Linked DNA regions of Paraburkholderia bryophila. The main gene of each other region encodes a partner of the protein of the gene in region 2 in a complex. Links are inferred from orthologs where the notes say so. Each region holds a gene or a part of one and is shown on either strand. Other genes may lie near its edges.

Region 1 (3,217 bases), 110 kb from region 2 along the record:
CCGGTTGCTTCCGCGAACAGCGCTTCGACCTCGCTTTCTTCCACGCCGACAGGCTTGCCGCGATAAAAATCGCGGCCGAAACGTTGCCACAGCAGACGCATCACGTCGTCGAGCGATTTGCGGTTGTTGGTCTGCGCGCGGATCGTCAGATCGAACGCGAGCGCGACCAGCGAGCCCTTGGTGTAATAGCTGACGATCGCGTTCGGCGCATTCTCGTCCTGACGGTAGTACTTGACCCACGCGTCGAACGAGCTCTCAGCGACGGTCTGCTTCAGGCGGCCGCTGCCGCGCAGCACACCGCCAACCACCTTGCCGAGCAGGCCGAAATAGTCGTCCGGCGAAATCAGCCCGCTGCGCACGAGGATCAGATCGTCGTAGTAAGACGTGAAGCCCTCGAACAGCCACAGCAACGACGTGGTGTTCTCCTCGTTCAGGTCGTACGGTGCGAACACCGCCGGCTTGATGCGCTTCACGTTCCAGGTGTGGAAATACTCGTGGCTGCACAGGCCGAGGTAGGTTCGGTAGCCTTCGCTGAGCGCGTCGCGTCCTTGCACCGGCAGATCGCCACGATTGCAGATCAGCGCGGTCGAAGCGCGATGCTCCAGCCCACCATAACCATCGGTGACGGCCTGGGTCATGAACACGTAGCGGTCCATCGGCGCTTTCTTCGACTTCGGCTCAAACAACGCGATCTGCGCTTCGCAGATGCGCTTCAGGTCGGCGGACAGTCGCGCCATGTCCAGCCCGATCACGCGGCCGGCGATCACGATGTCGTGCGGCACGCCATGCGCGTCGAAGGTCGCCAACTCGAATTGACCCAGCGTCACCGGATGATCGATCAGCTCGTCGTAGTTTTGCGCGCGATACTCGCCGAAGCCGTAGCGCTTCGTGCCGCGCGCCTCCGGCAACGCGGTCGCGACGCGCCAGTTGCGATACGCGGCGCCGTCCGGCTTCTGGATGTCGACCACGCATTGCGCTTCTTCATGACCGAGCGGCGACAAAAACACGCTGGTGCCGTTGAAGAAACCCGTCGTGTCGTCCAGATGCGCGGCGCGCACCGACAGATCCCATGCATACACCTCGTAGCGCAGCGTCAGCGCGCCTTTGACCGGCGCGGCCTGCCACGTGTGCTTGTCGGTCTTCTCGACGCGCACCTTGCGGCCGGCGTCGTTGACGGCGCGCAGCGTGACGATGTTGCGCGCGAACTCGCGCACCATGTAGCTGCCCGGAATCCACACCGGCAGCATGAAACGCTGGCCGGCCGGATCGGGATCGGCGACGGTCACGGTGACTTCGAACAGGTGGGCGGCGGGTTGCTTGGGAACGATGGTGTAGCGGATCGGCTTCATCGGCGGCGATTAGGAGAGTGTGAGGCGGAGATGTTGGGGCTGAATGTGAAAGGAGGCGCACTACGCGCCTCCTTGCTTCTCTATATGTTCCGAACTGCGTACGGCTCAGTGCACCGCGGACATTTCCTTGTCGAGCCGGTCGGCCGGCACGGCGCCGGGCAGACGGCGGCCGTCGGCGAGGAACACGGTCGGCGTGCCGTCCACGTTCATGGCGTGGCCGAGCGCGAGGTTCTTGTCGATCGCGGCGGTGTCGCAGGTGCCGGCGGCGGTGGGCGCCTGATGATCCTGCATCCACGATTCCCACGCCTTGGCGCGATCCGTCGAGCACCAGATCGACTTCGACTTGGCGGTCGAATCCGGCGACAGCACCGGGTACAGGAACGTGTACACGGTCACGTTATCGATCGATTTGAGCGTGGTTTCGAGCTGCTTGCAGTACGGGCAGTTCGGATCGGAGAACACGGCGATCTTACGCGAGCCGTTGCCCTTCACGACCTTCACCGCGTTCGCGAACGGCAGGCTCGCGAAATCGATCCGGTTGGTTTCCGACAGACGCGCTTCGGTCAGATTCTTGCGGGTCTTCGCGTCGACCATATCGCCGAGCAGCAGGTAGTCGCCGTTCGCGTCGCTATAGACGATCTGCGTGCCGAGGTTGATTTCGTAGATGCCGGCGATCGGCGACTTCGTCACGCTCTTGATCGTCACGTCGGCCAGGCGCGTTTGCAGCGTGGCTTTGAGTTTGTCGGTGGTCTGGTCAGCCTGCGCGGAGCAGCCCAGCGTGATCGCGGCGATGGCAAGCGCAGCGGCCGCCACGCGGAAGGTCTTTTTCATGCTGAATTCCTGGTTTCATTCGCGCTTAGTGCGCGTTTTGCGACGGTTCGGGTCTGACCGGAACGGCGCCCATCCGTTCATGATACCCGTCTCGCCAGCCGCGGCGCGCCGGGCGGGATGCTTCAACCCAGCGCGGCCGACACCAGCCAGCGCTTGATAAACGGTTGCGCGCCGACGAACGCCATGCCGGTATTACGCAGCACCTTGGCGAACGGGCCGGGCGCGGAGAAGAGTTTTTGCAGGCCGTCGGTGGCGATCATCAGTGCGCGAATGTCTTCGCGGCGAGCGCGTTCGTAGCGGCGCAACAGCACCATGTCGCCGAGATCGCGGAACGATTCCTTGCCGGCGACGGTATCGGCGAGCGCCGCGACGTCGCGCAAGCCGAGGTTCATGCCCTGGCCCGCCAGCGGATGAATCAGATGCGCGGCGTCGCCAACCAGCGCGACGCGCGGCGCAACCAGCCGGTCGACCGTTTGCAGCGCGAGCGGGAAGCCTTGCGCGGGCGTCACGCATTCGAGCGCGCCGAACTGGCCGCCTGTTACGCGTTCCACTTCGGCGGCGAGTTGCGCCGGATCGAGCCCGACCAGCTTTTCAGCGTGTTCGGTGCGCGCCGACCAGACCAGCGACACATGGCCGTCCGGCATGGGCAGCAGCGCGACGATCTCGCCGTCCTTGAACCATTGGTAGGCCGTTTCGCCGTGCGGCTTTTCGGCCTTGAAGTTCGCGACGACGCCGGTCTGTTTGTAGTCGCGGCGGTCCATCTTCGAGTTGATCTGCGCGCGCACCCACGAATGCGCACCGTCCGCGCCCACCACCAGATCGGCTTCGAGCACATTGCCGTTGGCGAGACCGACGCTGGCGCCGTCGACGGTAAAGTCCAACGCCTGCGCGCGCGTGTCGATCCAGGTGAGATTCGGCTGGAAGCGCAGCGCCGCATCCAACGCGCGTTCGATCACCGACGACTCGACGATCCACGCCAGTTGCGGCACCGACGCCTGGAATGCGGAGAAATGCAGTTCGGCGTGCGCGTCGCCATA
Region 2 (3,301 bases):
GTGGCGCGTTCGCGTAATCCGGGCGGCAAGACGATGCTCGGCAGATATCGCGGCGCGGCGTCCTCGCCTCGCAACTGGCCATTGCTGAACGTGAGCATAAACAACTTGCCGTCGCGTTCGGCGAGGACTTGGCCTGATTCGTCGAACTCGCCTATCGCGTCGTAGCTCGGAGATTTTGCCGGACGGCCATCGCTCTGGACGAAGCTGATCCGATCGTCTTTGCGCACCTGAATCAGGCCAATGGTGTCGAGCGTGCCGGTTTCGACGCTTTGGTACACGAACGGCAGCACGACTTTGCCCGTTTTCGCGTTCAGCAATCCGTATTGCGAGCCGAGCCGGGCTTCGGCGAGATCGGGGAAATTGTCGTGTTGTTCGATTTCCAGATCGTCGTAGCCGGTGGCGTTGAGGGACTTGCCGTTCTGGTAGAGGTAATACTTGCCGTCGCGCTGAGTTACTTCGGACGTGGAAGTGGTTGCGCTTTGCGGTTCGGTTGATTCGCTTGCGGCGAAAGCATGAGACGTAAACAGCACTTGCGTCAGCAGAAGTGTGGCGATCAGAATCCCTGCGGCTTTGGATGAGTTCTCGAAGCGGTTGTAACGCTCGGCGTTGTTCATCTTCGTGGATCGCACCGGTTCGTCCTTTTTTGGCTGACGCAGTTGCTTTCTTGTTCTGACGTTCTGACGTTCTGACGTTCTGACGTTCTGACGTGCTGACGTGCTGACGTGCTCAGATTCTGCGTGATGCGGCTGCCCTGAACAGAATTCGTGGGCGCGCCACGCGAGTCGAATTGGACTACGCCTCAGGTAACTCAGCGCCCGGGCGTGTCGTCGCCTCGTCTGCTACGTCACGCTCGAGCACGCATCAAGCTAAGCCAGTCTCGCTCACGCCCCCGGCGCGCTGACCCGGTCAAGACTGCGCAAGAACTTATCCGCGGACTCGTACCCAACCACCCGCAGCACTTCCTTCCCGCCCTGATCGAAGAAAATAATGCCGGGCGGCCCGAACAGGCTGAAACGCTTGAGCAGCATTTGATCGTCCGCATTGTTCGCGGTAACGTCGGCGCGCAGCAGATTCATCTGCTTTAATTTCGCCTGCACACGCGGATCGCTGAAGGTGAATTTCTCCATCTCCCTGCAACTGACGCACCAGTCCGCATAGAAATCGAGCATGGCGGGTTGGGCAGCCGTTTTAACGGCCTGGTCGAGCTCCGTCGACGAGCGGACCGACGCGAACGTCAGATCGTCCTGCGACGCCGTACCGGGCTTATTGGAGGCATTAGCGACAGACGCCTCCTGGCCGCGTGCGGCCAACACGGCAAGTGGCCGCAGCGGATCGGACGATCCGGCCGCCAAGCCGACCAGCAGCACCGCGGCCCAGATGGCAAGCGCCGCACCGAAACCGCGCCCCAAACGACGCCAGACCGACGCCTCAACGCCCGGCGCCGAGAACAACCCGAGCGACGCCGCGGCAATCAGCAGCCAGAGCGCGCTCAACAGCATGGTCGCGGTCGCGCCGAGCACCGGCCAGACGATCCACAGCGCAGCCGCGAGCAGCACCACGCCAAAGAAGACCTTGACGCCGTCCATCCATGCGCCGGCACGCGGCAACAGCGTGCCGGCGCCCAACCCGAGGATCAGCAGCGGCACGCCGAGGCCGAGGCCCATCGAGAACAGCGCGGCGCCGCCGAGCACGGCGTCGCCGGTATGTGCGATGAACGCGAGCACGGCAAACAGCGGCGCCGTCATACAGGCGCCGACCACCAGTGCCGACAACGCGCCCATTAGAGCGACCGCGGCGAACTTGCCGCCGGAGCGTCCCGTCGATGCGCGCGACACACCGTCCTGCCAACGCTGCGGCAACGCGATGTCGAAGCCCGCGATCAGCGTCAGCGCAAAAATCGTCAACAGAACGCCGAACGCGCCGAGCACCCACGGGTTCTGCAGCCACGCGCCGAGACTCTGCCCGACCATCGCAGCGGCAACGCCCAGCGCGGTGTACACAAGCGCCATACCGATCACATACGCCAGCGACAAAGCAAAACCGCGGGCACGCGTGACCCGCGCGCCTTCACCGATGATGATCGCCGACAGGATCGGAATCATCGGATACGAGCACGGCAGCAAGCTGAGCACCGCGCCGGCGACGAAATAGAGCCCGATGATCGCGAAGAACCCACCGCCTTGCAGCAGCGACTGCGCGTAGTCGGCGCTCGTGGCGCGCTCATACCAAGGCGTGCCGGCTGCCGGCGATTGCTGCGCAGCGGCGGGAGCCGCTGTGCTCACGGCGGCTTGCAAAGCATCGCCGCTGACGTGGTAGACGCGCTCCATCGGCGGATAGCAAATGCCAGCATCGGCGCAGCCTTGCGACGTCACCGCCAGATCAAAAGGGCCGGCCGCTTGCTTGATCGGAATTCGGATCGTCAGTTCGTTACGATACGTCTCGACGTTCTTGTTGAAAGTCTGATCGAACTTGACATGGCCGGCCGGCAGTTGCGGCTCACCAAGCGCGACCGTCCCGTTGCGGGTCACGAAGGCGAAGCGCTCGCGGTACATGTAGTAGCCGTCCGCGATCTTGTAGGTCACGTCGACTTCGCCAGGTTTCTCCGTCGCGCTGAATTTGAAGGCAACCGCAGGGTCAAGAAAGTCGTCCGTGGCGCGGGCGAGCGTGCCGAACTGCGCGAGCATGAGGCTGGCGAGCAGCAGAAATACGGTGCGCAGCGCCACGCGCGCACGCCGGTCAAGACCGTTAAACATGGAGGGGACGTTGGGTTTCAGCGGTGATCCACCGGCCGTACGCGGCCGATGCGGCCGCTTGCCACGAGAGGATTTCCGGCGTGTCGTAGGGATGATGCGCGTGAATGTATTGCTCAAGTTCCCACGCACGTGCGGCGCTGGTCTTGAACAGCAGCTGGATCTCTTGCGCAGTCTCGATCGTGCCCCGCCAGTGATAACTGGACTGCACAGCGCCTAGTTGCGTGACGCAGGCGCATAGCCGTGCGGCCAACGCATCCGCAGCAAGTTTCTGAGCGACGGCCGCATCCGGAACCGTGGTCAGAATTAAGGTCACACTCAGGCTCACAACAGACTCCGGCGACGCACGATTCAGGTGCCGTTATCGTATCACCTAGCCCCATGCTCTCGCAGACGAGACCACGGCGAACAGACTACCTCGGGCGTTTTGTCGCGGCGGATAGGCGGATATTTATCGAGCATGCTTTCGGCTCCCAAAAACAAAAAAGCCAGGCTAGGCGCCTGGCTTTTCTTTGATGCTAAAAGCTTACTCAGCTTCTTGCACTTCAACT

The links.
Region 1: the proteins of dsbD (region 2) and GGD40_RS14725 are in contact, whole or in part, in a crystal structure (PDB 1JZD), measured with the Escherichia coli proteins. The link is inferred for Paraburkholderia bryophila from one-to-one orthologs.

Annotation. Positions count from the first base shown.
Region 1 is NZ_JACCAS010000001.1:3,282,737-3,285,953, reverse strand. The notes cover bases 318-3,217. They hold GGD40_RS14725 (DsbC family protein), read right to left. Parts: upstream 2,181-3,217; coding sequence 1,455-2,180; downstream 318-1,454. Other genes in these bases: GGD40_RS14720 (UbiH/UbiF family hydroxylase), read right to left, coding at 2,303-3,217; GGD40_RS14730 (M61 family metallopeptidase), read right to left, coding at 318-1,349. Outside these bases: more of GGD40_RS14730, read right to left, coding at 1-317. UniProt on the Escherichia coli protein: Acts as a disulfide isomerase, interacting with incorrectly folded proteins to correct non-native disulfide bonds.
Region 2 is NZ_JACCAS010000001.1:3,170,079-3,173,379, reverse strand. What follows is about bases 318-3,301. They hold dsbD (protein-disulfide reductase DsbD), read right to left. Parts: upstream 2,754-3,301; coding sequence 882-2,753; downstream 318-881. Other genes in these bases: rplQ (50S ribosomal protein L17), read right to left, coding at 3,277-3,301; cutA (divalent-cation tolerance protein CutA), read right to left, coding at 2,746-3,078; GGD40_RS37225 (PDZ domain-containing protein), read right to left, coding at 318-629. In the rest of the region: more of GGD40_RS37225, read right to left, coding at 1-317. UniProt on the Escherichia coli protein: Required to facilitate the formation of correct disulfide bonds in some periplasmic proteins and for the assembly of the periplasmic c-type cytochromes.